DNA from 2 places in the Myceligenerans cantabricum genome. Region 2 is predicted to be linked to the other one. Evidence: riboswitches for the same ligand, from Rfam matches in the RefSeq annotation. Region 2 holds a riboswitch; the other holds the start of a gene.
The links. A riboswitch is a leader RNA that binds a small molecule or an ion and turns the genes downstream of it on or off. The one in region 2 is predicted to bind S-adenosylmethionine.
Positions count from the first base shown of each region.

Region 1: another riboswitch for S-adenosylmethionine. It lies ahead of ACYU96_RS18220 (aminotransferase class V-fold PLP-dependent enzyme); the one in region 2 lies ahead of ACYU96_RS17475 (methylenetetrahydrofolate reductase).

Region 1 is NZ_BAAHAJ010000013.1:234,865-241,136, reverse strand. Features, by position in the region: gene ACYU96_RS18230 (helix-turn-helix domain-containing protein) at 1-509, opposite strand, end outside; gene ACYU96_RS18225 (membrane protein) at 707-1,447, opposite strand; gene ACYU96_RS18220 (aminotransferase class V-fold PLP-dependent enzyme) at 1,700-3,163, opposite strand; SAM riboswitch class IV at 3,195-3,310, opposite strand; gene ACYU96_RS18215 (rhodanese-like domain-containing protein) at 3,528-4,004, shown strand; gene ACYU96_RS18210 (O-succinylhomoserine sulfhydrylase) at 4,001-5,263, shown strand; gene ACYU96_RS18205 (MBL fold metallo-hydrolase) at 5,345-6,109, shown strand; gene ACYU96_RS18200 (GNAT family N-acetyltransferase) at 6,139-6,272, opposite strand, start outside.
Region 2 is NZ_BAAHAJ010000013.1:52,942-59,213, forward strand. Features, by position in the region: gene metE (5-methyltetrahydropteroyltriglutamate--homocysteine S-methyltransferase) at 1-944, opposite strand, end outside; SAM riboswitch class I at 938-1,044, opposite strand; gene ACYU96_RS17475 (methylenetetrahydrofolate reductase) at 1,109-2,053, opposite strand; SAM riboswitch class I at 2,062-2,165, opposite strand; gene ACYU96_RS17480 (NYN domain-containing protein) at 2,384-3,571, shown strand; gene ACYU96_RS17485 (lysophospholipid acyltransferase family protein) at 3,654-4,295, shown strand; gene ACYU96_RS17490 (DNA-3-methyladenine glycosylase I) at 4,249-4,920, opposite strand; gene ACYU96_RS17495 (DinB family protein) at 5,039-5,656, shown strand; gene ACYU96_RS17500 (M15 family metallopeptidase) at 5,670-6,272, shown strand, end outside.

The DNA.
Region 1 (6,272 bases), 180 kb from region 2:
CGGTCCGCGACGGCCCGGTAGCGCACACCCCGCTCGACGGCGTCGTCCTCGGCCGTGTTCTCGTCCGTGCCCATCACCAGGACGGGTGGGCGCAGGAAGGTCTCGACGGTCTCGTGGGCGCCGGCCTGGAGCTGCAGGATGCGCTGCAGCACGGCGTCGGAGCCGCGCACCAGGTCGACGATGTCGCTGGCGGGCCGCATGTCCGCCGCGCGGCGGTACTCCTCCTCGAGGTCCAGCATCTCGAGCTGCGCGGACCGCAGCTCCTCCGTGCGGCGCGAGAGGATCGCGCCCAGGGCGATCTCCGGCGGCGCCGCCTGGAACCGCGAGTTGTCCGTCCCCTGCCGCGCCGCGAGACCGTGCTCCTCGAGGACCTGCAGCACCGCGTAGGCCGTGCCGGGGTCGGTGCCCACCCGGCGGGCCAGCTCGCTCGCGTCGAGCGAGGGCGCGCCGACGAGCTCGCGGTATGCGAGCGCCTGCGTCTTCGACAGACCGAGCACGTTGCCGAACATTCTCACCCTCCAGCAGAAGTGGATGCACCGAGGATGCGGCGAGGATACGCCCCGGCGGGTTACCGCCACGATATTCGATCCGCGCGCGCGTGGGTTCCGCCGCGCCGTGCCCGTGGTGCGGTGCCGGCACAGGCCACGGGCCCCGTACTCCGTCCGCGGAGTACGGGGCCCGTCGTGCGCCAGGACCGACGAGTGCGTCAGCCGTTGGCGGGCGGCGGGGCGGTCGTGCCGCCCGCGGGCGGCGGCTGCACCTCGCCCTGGCCGCCGTGCGCACCGATCTGGCCGGTCGACTCGGAGAGCGCGGCGAGCCACTCCTCCCACCTGGCCCGCATCGGGCCGATGAGACCGCCGCCGACGCCGACGATCAGGATCCCCGCGATGGTCACCAGGACCGCCGTCAGCACCGCCGTCGTCACGGACACCGCGATGCCGACCTGGTTCAGGGCGGCGACGATCCCCAGGAACAGGATCCCGACCGAGGCGGCCTTCGCGACCAGCGGGCCGTACGAGACGCCGCCCATGGTCGACGTGAGCAGGTCCTTCACCGCGTTCGCGATCGCTCCGGCGACCACGACGATGACGATCGCGACCACGAGCTGCGGCAGCCAGCCGACGATCTCGTTGACGATCTGGCTCACCGGGTTGGTCGGCCCGAACGCGCTGAGCGCGAGCTGCAGGACGATGAGCAGGATGAAGTAGTAGATGATCTTCGTCAGCAGCGTGATGGGCTCGACCCCGGACCCGGCGAGCAACCGCCCGGCACCGGCCCGGTCGAGCAGCTTCGTGAAGCCGACGCGGTTCAGGATCATGCCGACGAACCTGGCGATCGCCTTGGCGATGAGCCAGCCGACGAAGAATATGACAAGGAACACGAGAAGCTTCGGGACGAAGCTTGCGACCGAGCTCCACGCACTGGTCAGACCTGATGTCCAGTCCATGATTTCCCCTCTCCCCCTGTGAGATGTCTCGTCGTGCCGGGGTATGTCATCCCCGGACACTTCCGGCACGCGACGAACGTAGCCCGCTGGTGGGCATCACGCGCGCGCAGAAAAGACGGTGAAGGGCAATCAAGTACGCATCACTGCAGGTCAGAAAGATTCTGAGGAGATTTCACCCGGCAGCGGGCGCATTTCCGTTCTTCTGGTTTCTTCTGGAACTACAAGACATTTCGCAGAGTGTAGATCCGCAGGTCAGGCGTCGTCCGGCAGGCATCCGACGGCGTCCGCCAGATAGCCCGCGGCGGCCGTGGCGAGGAGCCCGGCCAGCCCGGAGCCCTCCGGCACCGGCCGCGGGTCGTCGACCACGACCCAGAGCCCGTCGACGACGTCGTACCGCGCCTGCGGGCCGTCGGCGACGAGTGCCCCCACGGCGGCGACCAGCCGCTCCACCTCCTCGCCGGCGGTGCCGACCCCGATGGAGGCGCGCACGGCGCCGGCGTCGAACCCGAGCCGCCCGAGCAGCGGGTGCGCGCAGAACCGGCCGTCGCGCACGCCGATGCCGTGCTCGGCGGACAGGTACGCGGCGACCAGGCCCGGGTCGTAGCCGGTGACGGTGAAGGTCACCACGCCGACCGGGTCCTCGGCGTCGTCCCACACCCGGACCACGGACACCTTGTCGATCGCCTCCAGGCCCGCCACGAGCCGGCGGCGCAACGCACCCTCGTGCGCCCGGACCTCGGCCGGGTCGAGCGTGGCGAGCGCCTCGCAGGCCGCGGCCAGCGCGACGGCACCGATCACGTTCGGGGAGCCGGCCTCGTGCCGGGCGGGGCCCTCGTGCCAGTCGGTCCCCGCGGTGCGCACGCGCCGGACGGCGCCGCCGCCCGCGAGGTACGGCGAGCCGGAGTCGAGCCAGTCGCGGCGGCCGACGAGGACGCCGGAACCGTAGGGCGCGTACGTCTTGTGACCGGAGAAGGCGAGGTAGTCGACGCCGGTGTCGGCGAGGGAGATGCGGCGGTGCGGGACGAGCTGGGCGCCGTCGAGCACGATGCGCGCACCCTGCTCGTGGGCGGCGGAGACGAGCTCGGCGAGCGGGAGGGACTCCCCGGTCACGTTGGACGCACCGGTGACGGCGAGCAGGGCGTACGGCTCTCCGGCCGCGGCGCCGTCGGCCAGCTCCTCACGCAGCCGCGCGAGCGTGGCGGCGACCGTCGTGGCGCCCGTGAGCACGGTGGCGTCGGCGCCCCGCTGCCAGGGCAGGAGGTTCGCGTGGTGCTCGACGTCGAGCACGAGCACGCTGCCCGGGGCTCCGGTGGCCGGGTCGGCGGGGACACAGCCGGCCAGGAGGTTGAGCGAGTCGGTGGTGTTGCGCGTGACGAGCGTCAGGTCGTCCTCGCGCGCTCCGACGAAGTCACCGATCGACCGGCGGGACGCCTCGTACAGGGCGGTCGATACCTGGGACAGGTAGCCCGCTCCCCGGTGCACGCTGGCGTACAGCGGCAGGGTCTGCGCGACGCGCCGCGCGACGGAGTCGAGGGCGGGCGCGGAGGCCGCGACGTCGAGGTTCGCGTACGGGACCCGCCGCCCGTCGACGAGCGGGGCCAGCGTGTCGTGCCCGACGACGGGCAGGAGCGGGGCGACGCCGCCGACACCGGCTTCCCCGTGGGCCTGCCCGGACGCGCGAGCGGGCGTGGTCGTGGTGTCGGTCGTGGCCGTCATGGCGTCCTCCAGCGTTTCCTGGGGGAGTCGTTCCCCGCGCTTGCCGCGAACGGTGTCGAACGCGACCAGGTCGTCACCCGGGGCACCCCACCGCGGTAGGAGGGTTGCCGGCCAGCGAGCCGGGGCTTGTCGCTGGCGCTCATGACCTGGCGACATCCTGCGGTCCGCACGGGGACGCGTCAACGGGTGTCCATATTTTGGTCTCACTGTGTGATCGGCCGGTTCGAGTGACGTACGATCACGTCGACCATCCCGAGCGGGCGAGTGACGTGGCACGTCGACCCCGCAGCAACCCGCGGGCCCTCGCGCGTCAGCGCGAGTCCCGGACCAGGGTGCTCACGCCACGACCGATGGGAGGACTGCCATGAGCAACCCCGAACCTGGCGCCGCCGCGAGCTCCGGTCCGCAGCCGGACGCACGCCCCGCCGCCGGCTACGCCGGAGACATCGACCCGCAGCAGGCCTGGGAGCTCCTGGACAGCGAGCCGGACGCCGTCCTGGTGGACGTGCGCACCGAGGGCGAGTGGCGGACCATCGGCGTCCCCGACGCGGGCTCGCTCGGCAAGCAGGTCGTGTTCGCCGAGTGGGTGCACGCCGACGGCCGCCCCAACCCCGGGTTCCTGGAGGAGCTGAAGGCCGGCGTCGGCGGCGGTGCCCCCGTCGTGTTCCTCTGCCGGTCCGGACAGCGGTCGATCGGCGCCGCGCGGCTCGCCACCAGCGCGGGCATCGCGCCGTCGTACAACGTGCTCGAGGGCTTCGAGGGCCCGGCGGGACCTGACGGCGTCCGCGACCACAACGGCTGGAAGGTCCGTGACCTGCCATGGAAGGACGCCGACGCGTGACGAGGACCGGCGCCTTCCCGCCCGGCGCGGTCCCCGGCGGCTCCGGGCGCAGGCCGCTGCCCGCCACCGCGCGGCCCAGCACGCTCGCCGTGCGCGGCGGGCACGCGCGCACCGACTTCCAGGAGACCAGCGAGGCGGTCTTCCTCACGCAGGGCTACGTGTACGACAGCGCCGCGGACGCCGAGGCCGCGTTCGCCGGCGACCTCGACCGGTTCGTCTACTCCCGCTACGGCAACCCCACGGTGCACACCTTCGAGGAGCGCCTGCGCGTCCTGGAGGGCGCGGAGGCCTGCTACGCGACGGCGACCGGGATGTCTGCGGTGTTCACCGCGCTGGCGGCGCTGGTGGAGTCGGGGTCGCGGATCGTCACCGCACGGGCGCTGTTCGGGTCGAGCGTGGTGATCTTCGACGAGATCCTCGCCAAGTGGGGCGTGCGCACCGACTACGTGGACGGCCACGAGCTGTCCCAGTGGGAGGAGGCGCTGTCGACGCCGGCGGACGTCGTGTTCTTCGAGACGCCGTCGAACCCCATGCAGGACATCGTCGACGTGCGCGCCGTGGTCGGCCTCGCCCGCCGCGCCGGCGCGACCGTGGTGCTCGACAACGTGTTCGCGACGCCGCTGCTGCAGCGGCCGCTGGAGCTCGGGGCCGACGTCGTGGTCTACTCCGCGACCAAGCACATCGACGGGCAGGGGCGGGTGCTCGGCGGCGCGATCCTCGGGACCGAGGAGTTCATCACCGGCCCGGTGCAGACGCTGATCCGCAACACCGGGCCGTCGCTGTCGCCGTTCAACGCGTGGACGCTCCTCAAGGGGCTGGAGACGCTGCCGGTGCGCGTCGCGGCGCAGACCGCGGCGGCGCTGGAGGTCGCACAGGCGCTCGAGGGGTTCGACGACGTCACCGGGGTGCGGTACCCGTTCCTCGACTCGCACCCGCAGACCGAGCTGGCGAGGTCGCAGATGTCGGCCGGCGGGACCGTGGTGACGTTCGACCTGGCGGTCCCCCCGGGGACCGACGCCGACGGTGCGAAGAAGCGCACGTTCACCTTCCTCGACGCACTACGCATCATCGACATCTCGAACAACCTCGGCGACGCGAAGTCCATGGTCACGCACCCCGCGACGACGACCCACCGCAAGCTGGGCGCGGAAGGCCGCGCGGCGGTGGGCATCTCCGGGACGACCGTCCGCCTCTCGGTGGGCCTGGAGGACACCCGGGACCTCGTCGACGACGTCGCCCAGGCCCTCGCCGCAGGCTGACGCCGGCCGCGAGGCGGAGGCGGCGTACGGAGCCGGGGCGCGTAGCGTGGGGGTGTGAGGACCGTGACGCCGTTCGTGTCGATGCTGCGCGCCGACAACCCGGGACCGATGACGCTCGACGGGACCCGGTCCTACGTGCTGCGGGCGCCCGGGGCGGAGCGCTGCGTGGTGGTCGATCCGGGCCCGGACCTGGACGGCCACCTCGACGCGCTGGCCGCGGCCGGGCCGGTCGAGCTCGTGCTGGTCACGCACCGGCACCCGGACCACACCGCCGGGTCGGCCGCCCTGCGAGAGCGGACGGGGGCACCGGTGCGGGCCCGGGACCCCGAGTTCTGTCTCGGCGGGGAGCCGCTGCACGGGGGCGAGCTCCTGCGGGCGGCAGGGCTGCGGATCGAGGTGCTGGCGACGCCCGGGCACACGGGGGACTCGGTGTCGTTCGTGGTCGGCGGACCGGGTGCGGAGACCGTCGTGCTCACCGGGGACACCGTGCTCGGCCAGGGGACCTCGGTCATCGCCGGGCCGGACGGCTCGCTGCGGGACTATCTCGAGAGCCTCGACACGCTCGACTCCGTGGGGGCGGAGACGCTCGGGCTGCCCGCGCACGGCGAGCCGATCCCGGACCTCGCGGCGGCGGTGCGGATGTATCGCGCGCACCGGATCGAGCGCCTGGAACAGGTGCGAGGCGCGCTGGCCCAGCTCGGGGTGCCCGGCGACGGCCACGGCGCGGAGCTGTCCGAGCTGGCGGACGCCGTCGTGGGGATCGTCTACGCCGACGTCGACCCGAGCGTGCTCGGCGCGGCCCGGCAGAGCGTCACGGCACAGCTGCACTATCTGCGCGGGGACTAGCGGCGCGAGCGGGCCCTGATGCGGTGGGCTCAGAGGTCCTTGCCGTAGCAGCGCTGCTTCTCGTCGGCCGCGAACCTCCCGTAGTCCGGGATCCGCCCGTAGCCGAGCTTCTGGTAGAGCGCGATCGCCTCGGGCTGTGCCGTGCCCGTCTCCAGGACGAGCC
Region 2 (6,272 bases):
GACGGCGCGGCGCCGCGCACCAGGTCCACCCCGATCGCCTCGACACTGGTCCCGGCGAGCAGCTCCAGCCCGTCGCCGGACTCGCGCCGCAGGTCGCCGAACGGCGCCGCGACAAGGATCTGCGGGCGCTCCGCCCCGGCGGCCGGGGCGGTGAGGGTGGCGTACGCCCGGAGAACGGCGTCGGACACCTGGTCGAACGGGACGCCGATCAGGTCGCTGACGAGCGCGGGCTCGTCGAGCTGCACCCATGGCGCACCGGCGGCGGCCAGCGCGGCGAGCAGGTCGCGGTAGGCGGCGACGACGTCGTCCAGCCGGTCGAGCGGGGAGAAGTTCTCCGGCGAGCCGTCCTCCGGCTTGCTGAGCAGCAGGTACGTCACCGGGCCGACGACGACCGGGCGCGTGACGACGGGCGCGCCGCCGTCGGTCGGGCGGGCCGCCTCGGTGAACTCGCGGACGATCCGGTCGTCGGCGAAGCCGATCGGCGTCTCCGGCCCGATCTCGGGCACGAGGTAGTGGTAGTTCGTGTCGAACCACTTGGTCAGCTCGAGGGGCGGCTGATCGCTCGTCCCCCGCGCCAGCGCGAAGTACACCTCACCGGACACCCCCCGGGCCCCGGACGCCGAGGCAGCGGGTTCCGCCGCGGAGAAGCTGCCCGCGGTCTGGAAACGGGACGGGACCGCACCCAGGGTGGTCGTGATGTCCAGGACCTGGTCGTAGCGGGAGAAAGAGTTCGGGACCGCGCCCGCGGCCGGGTCCAGACCCAGGTCCACCAGGCGGCGCACCGTGGCGAGGCGCAGGTCGTGGGACGTCCGCTCCAGGTCGTCCGCCGTCGTCGTACCCGCCCAGTACGACTCCAGAGCACGTTTGAGCTCGCGCCGCCGCCCGATCCGGGGGTAGCCGAGCACCGTGGCACGCGGGAAGTCAGGCAGGGTCTTGTCAGTCATCTGAGCTCCATCGCACCTGGCTTTGAGCACCGTGCCCCCGGGACGGGGGTGGTTGCTGCGGCGTCGTCGAGCCAGGTCTCTCGGCCGCTCTGGATGGGTGAACATGCCTCCGGGGAGGCGGGACCTCGGCGTGGTCGCGGGACCGTCAGGCGCCCGCGCGACCGTCAGGCAGAGGCGGTCGTGAGGCCCACGCCGGACAGCAGGTCCAGCGCGGGGCGGTGCTTGTTGAACGTGTACACGTGGATGCCGGGTGCGCCGGATTGGAGGACCGCCTCGGCGAGGCGCACCGAGCGTTCGGTGCCGAGGGCGTGCTGGGCCTCGGTGTCGGGCGAGCCGTCGTCGAGCCGCAGCCCGTCGAGCCGCGCGAGCAGGTCGGGCGGCGGCACGACGCCGGTCAGCTCCTCCACGCGCCGCAGGCGGCGCGGATCGGTGGCGGGAATGATCCCCGCCAGGATCGGGATCGTGACGCCGGCCCTCCGTGCCGCCTCCACGAAACCCGTGTACGAATCGGCCTCGTAGAACAGCTGCGTGATCGCGAAGGACGCGCCCGCCTCCTGCTTCTCCAGCAGGCGGGCCACCTCCTGCTGCCGCGTGGTGCCGGCGTCGGCGTTGCCGTTCGGGAACGTCGCCACCGCGATGGTGAGCGGTTTGGCCGCACCTCGCATCGCCGTCGCCGGGCTCGCGGCGCAGCGCTGCTCCTCGATGTCCCGCAGGAGACGGACGAGCTCGATGCTGGAGTGCACGCCGTCGTCCGGGGGACGCCAGTCGGGCTGGTCCTTGGGTGGGTCGCCGCGCAGGGCGAGGAAGGTGCGGACGCCGGCGTCGAAGAAGTCGCCGATCACCTCGGACACGTCCTCACGGGACGCGCCGACGCAGGTCAGGTGGGCTACCGGCAGCACGGGGGTGCCCTCCAGCAGCTTGCTCACGACGTCGCGCGCGGTGGCGCGGTCGCCGCCGCCCGCGCCGTAGGTGACGGAGATGAAGTCGGGCTGCGTCGCGACGAGCCGCCGCGCGGTCTCCCAGAACTTCGGCGCGCGGTGGGGGCGACGCGGCGGCATGAGCTCGAAGGAGATCGTCGGCCGGCTCGGGTGCGGCGTCTCGACAGTCATGGATGATGCTCCCATCGCGCCTGGCGTTAGCACCTTGTCCGGACGCCGGGTGCGGCGTGGCAGGTTGCTGCGGTGTCGACGAGCCAGGACTCTCGACCGCTCTTGATGGACGGCCTTCATCGTCACACATGCCCGCGATGCGATCCGAATTGTGCTCACTTGCTGAGACATCCGGTCCGGCGGGGCGGTTCGCCGCGGAGCGCGGGTGGTGGGCGGCGGGGCCGGGTCGAGGTCACGGGCAGGTCTGGCCGGGTGTCGTGCGCGGGGGTCGGACCGTCGTCACACCTCGGCGCAGCGGCAATGTCAGCGGTAGCCCGTAGGGTGGTTGTCATGGACAACGAAGAGCGCCTCGCAGTCTTCATCGACTACGAGAACCTGGCGCTCGGCGCCCGGGAGCACCTGGGCGGCATGCAGTTCGACTTCGGCCCCATCGCCGATGCGCTCGCCGTGCGCGGGCGGGTCGTGGTGCGCCGCGCGTACGCGGACTGGTCGTACTTCGACGAGGACCGCCGCGCGCTGACGCGGCACCAGGTCGAACTGATCGAGATGCCGCAACGCATGGGTGCCTCCCGGAAGAACGCCGCGGACATCAAGATGGTCGTGGACACCATCGAGATGGCCTTCGAGCGCGACTACATCTCCACGTTCGTCATGTGCACGGGCGACAGCGACTTCTCCCCGCTGGTCCACAAGCTCCGCGAGCTGAACAAGCGCGTCATCGGGGTGGGCGTGGAGAAGTCCACGTCCCGCCTGCTGCCGGCCGCCTGCGACGAGTTCCTCTTCTACGACCGCCTGGAGGGCGTCGACGTCCCGGACGAGGACCATGCGCCGAAGGCGCCCAAGTCCCGTGCCCGGCGGCGGCCCCCGGCCGGGTCCGCCACGAGCGCACAGCCCGCGGACAGCCCGAAGCAGGAGGTCGCCGAGACGGGGAAGGTCACCGCGACGTCGTCGGCCAAGAAGCGGAAGGCCAAGGAGACGCCCCCGCCGGAGCCCGCCGAGCCGGCAGCCGGCCCGGAGGACGACAGCGACGACGAGCCGACCACCGAGTCGCCCACCATGGAGGTGCGGGTGGCGCAGACGCTCAAGGACATGCAGGCGTCGTCGTCCGACTCCGTGACCGCTTCGATGCTCAAGCGGACCCTGGTGCGGAAGGACCCGACGTTCAGCGAGTCCGACTACGGGTTCCGGACGTTCGGCGAGTTCCTGCGGTTCCTGGCGGACCGGGAGTTCGTGGTGCTGTCCGACGGGCCCTCGAAGGGGGACCCCGAGATCTCCCTCCCCGAGGCGGGGGACGCCGACGACGCGTTCACGCTGCTGCGGTCCGTGGTGCAGGGGGCGGGTGGGAACGCCGTGCTGTCCGGCCTGAAGAACGCGGTGCGCAAGGAACGGCCGGACTTCTCCGAGAAGGCGCTCGGCTACCGGGGGTTCCTGCAGTTCGCGAAGGCCGCGCAGGTGGCCGGCGCGGTCGACCTGGCCTGGGACGACGACGCGGACGACTACCTGGTGACCGCACGCTGACGAGGCCTGGACGGAGTGTTGCCGGCTGTTGACGGGATCGCCCGATGTCTGGGGATCCGGGTCCGCAGGGCACAATGTGGTCGTGACGTACCGGGTACTGAAACTCATCCTGTCGATCGCGGCGTTGGTGCTGCTGCGCCCGCGCGTGACCGGGCTCGAGAACATCCCGCGTCGTGGGCCGGTCATCATCGCGAGCAACCACCTGTCGTTCATCGACTCGCTCCTCATCCCGATCACCACGCCCCGGCACGTGACCTTCCTGGCGAAGAAGGAGTACTGGACGGGGAAAGGGCTCAAGGGTGCGCTGTCCCGGTGGTTCTTCACGAAGATGGGGAACATCCCGGTGGACCGCGACGACCCGCGCGCCGGCCAGCGGTCGCTGGACGACGCGCTCGACGTGCTCCAGCGCGGCGGGGCCTTCGGGATCTACCCGGAGGGGACGCGGTCCCGGGACGGCAAGCTGCACAAGGGGCACACCGGCGCGGCCTGGCTGGCGCTCCACGGGAAGGCACTGGTGATCCCGGTGGGGTTGCGGGGGACCGACAAGGTGAAGCCGATCGGCAAGATGCCGCGGCTGGGCCGGGTGGAGGTGCACTTCGGGACGCCGATCGACCCGTCGCGCCAGATCGAGGCAGGGACGAAGCCCGCGAAGGCGCGGCGCGAGCTCACCGAAGAGGTCATGACGTCGATCCAGAAGCTGAGCGGGCAGGAGCGGGCGGACTGACGGCAGCGGGGCCGGCGGCTCGCTCGACCACCACCGGGCAGGTCGCCAGGTGATCGTCCACGAGGCCGCAGGCCTGCATGGCGGCGTACATCGTCGTCGGGCCGACGAAGCGGAAGCCCTCCTTCTTCAGGGCCTTGCTCAGCGCCTTCGACTCCGCGGTCTGGGACGGGACGTCCGTCCACCGGGGCGGGCGCTCGCGGGCGCCGTCGGGCGCGAACGACCAGAACAGCTCGTCGAGGGTGCGGCCATCGGCGTGCAGCGCGACGAGCGCCTTCGCGTTCGCCACCGTCGCCTCGATCTTCATCCGGTTCCGGATGATGCGGGCATCGGTGAGCAGCCGCTCCACGTCCTGCTCGGCGAACGCGGCGACCGCTACGGGATCGAATGCGCGGAACACCTCGCGGAACGCAGGGCGTTTGCGCAGCACGGTGATCCATGACAGCCCCGACTGGAAGCCTTCCAGCGCGATGCGCTCGAACAGCTCTGCCTCGCCGTGTACGGGCAGGCCCCATTCCGTGTCGTGGTACGCCTCGTAGAGGAGGTTGCCGTCGCCGAAGCATCGTGCGCCCTGGGGCGGCTGCCCAGGGGTCGGCGGATCGGTGCGGCCGGTGCTCGTCTCGGTCATGCGACCACTCTGCACCGGGTCACCGACACTTGGCCGGAACTTTCCACGGTCCCCTGGTCAGGAGCTCGCGCTCGGTCCCGCCGGATCGGATGTCAGTGTCCGGTGTGATGCTGTGCGCATGGCTGAGAACACCGGTCGTGAGACCGCCGAAGACTTCCAGAAGCGCATCCTCAAGAAGTACCTCCGCTCCTCCCGTGAAGCGCTCGTGTGGAAGGTCGAGGACCTGTCCGAGCGGGAGGCGCGACGGCCGCGCGTCCCGAGCGGCAACAACCTCGCCGGGCTGGTGAAGCACATGGCGAGCGTCGAGGCGAGCTACCTCGGCGCCGTCGTGGGCCGGCCATGGCCCACGCCGGAGGAGCTCGTCTCCGAGGACATGGTCGATGCCGACCCGCAGGCCGACTTCTACCTCACCACGGAAGAGACCCTCGCCGGGATGATCGGCCTGTACCGCCGCGTGTGGGCGTTCACCGAGGAGAACATCGACGCCCTGCCGCTCGACACCCCCGGCACGGTCCCCTGGTGGCCGGACAACAGCGACACCACGTTGTTCCGCCTCGTCGTGCACACCATCGAGGATCTGTCACGCCACGTCGGCCACGCGGACATCATGCGCGAGGAGCACGACGGCACGGTCGGGTTGTCCGCGGGCAACTCCAACCTCCCCGGCTGGGACGAGAACGAGACCGCGGCCTACGTCGCCAAGCTCCGGGGCATCGCGGAGCGGTACGAGGCTTGACATACTGCGTTGCGTGCTCAGCCGTCACCGCGCGACCGTGATCGTCGTGTCGGCGCTCGCCGTACCACTGGCGATCGTCGGCGCGGCCTGGGGCATGCACGAGAGCCGCCAGGCCGAGGCGGAGGAGCACGCCGCGGCGCAGCGCGACGCCGCCCGGACCGCCGTCGTCCAGCTGATCGACGACGGCGCGGCGGTGCGAGCCGAGCTCGGCGACCGCATCGACGAGGGACAGGAGACGGCCGCCGCCGGGAAGACCGCCAAGAAGGGTGTGCTGCAAGCGCTCGAGGAGACGCTGTCGACCGCCGAGTCGCACGTCGAGGCGCCGGTGCCGGAGGTACCGGCTCAGGACGCCACCGCCGGCTCGATCGCCGAGGCGCGCACCGAGGTGGAGGTATGGGCTGACGGGCTGGAGTGGATGTCGGGCGAGCTCGCCCGCAACATCCGCGCGGCCGAGGCGTCGCAACAGGAGTACCGGCGGGCCCAGGCCGAGAAGAAGACCCGCGCGGAGAAGAAGGCCCGCGCCGCGAAGGAGAGGGAGCGGGCCGAGGCGTCGAGCATCACCCCCGAGGTGCTGGACCAGGCGGTGACCGACCTCGAACCCTTGATCGAGGACGCC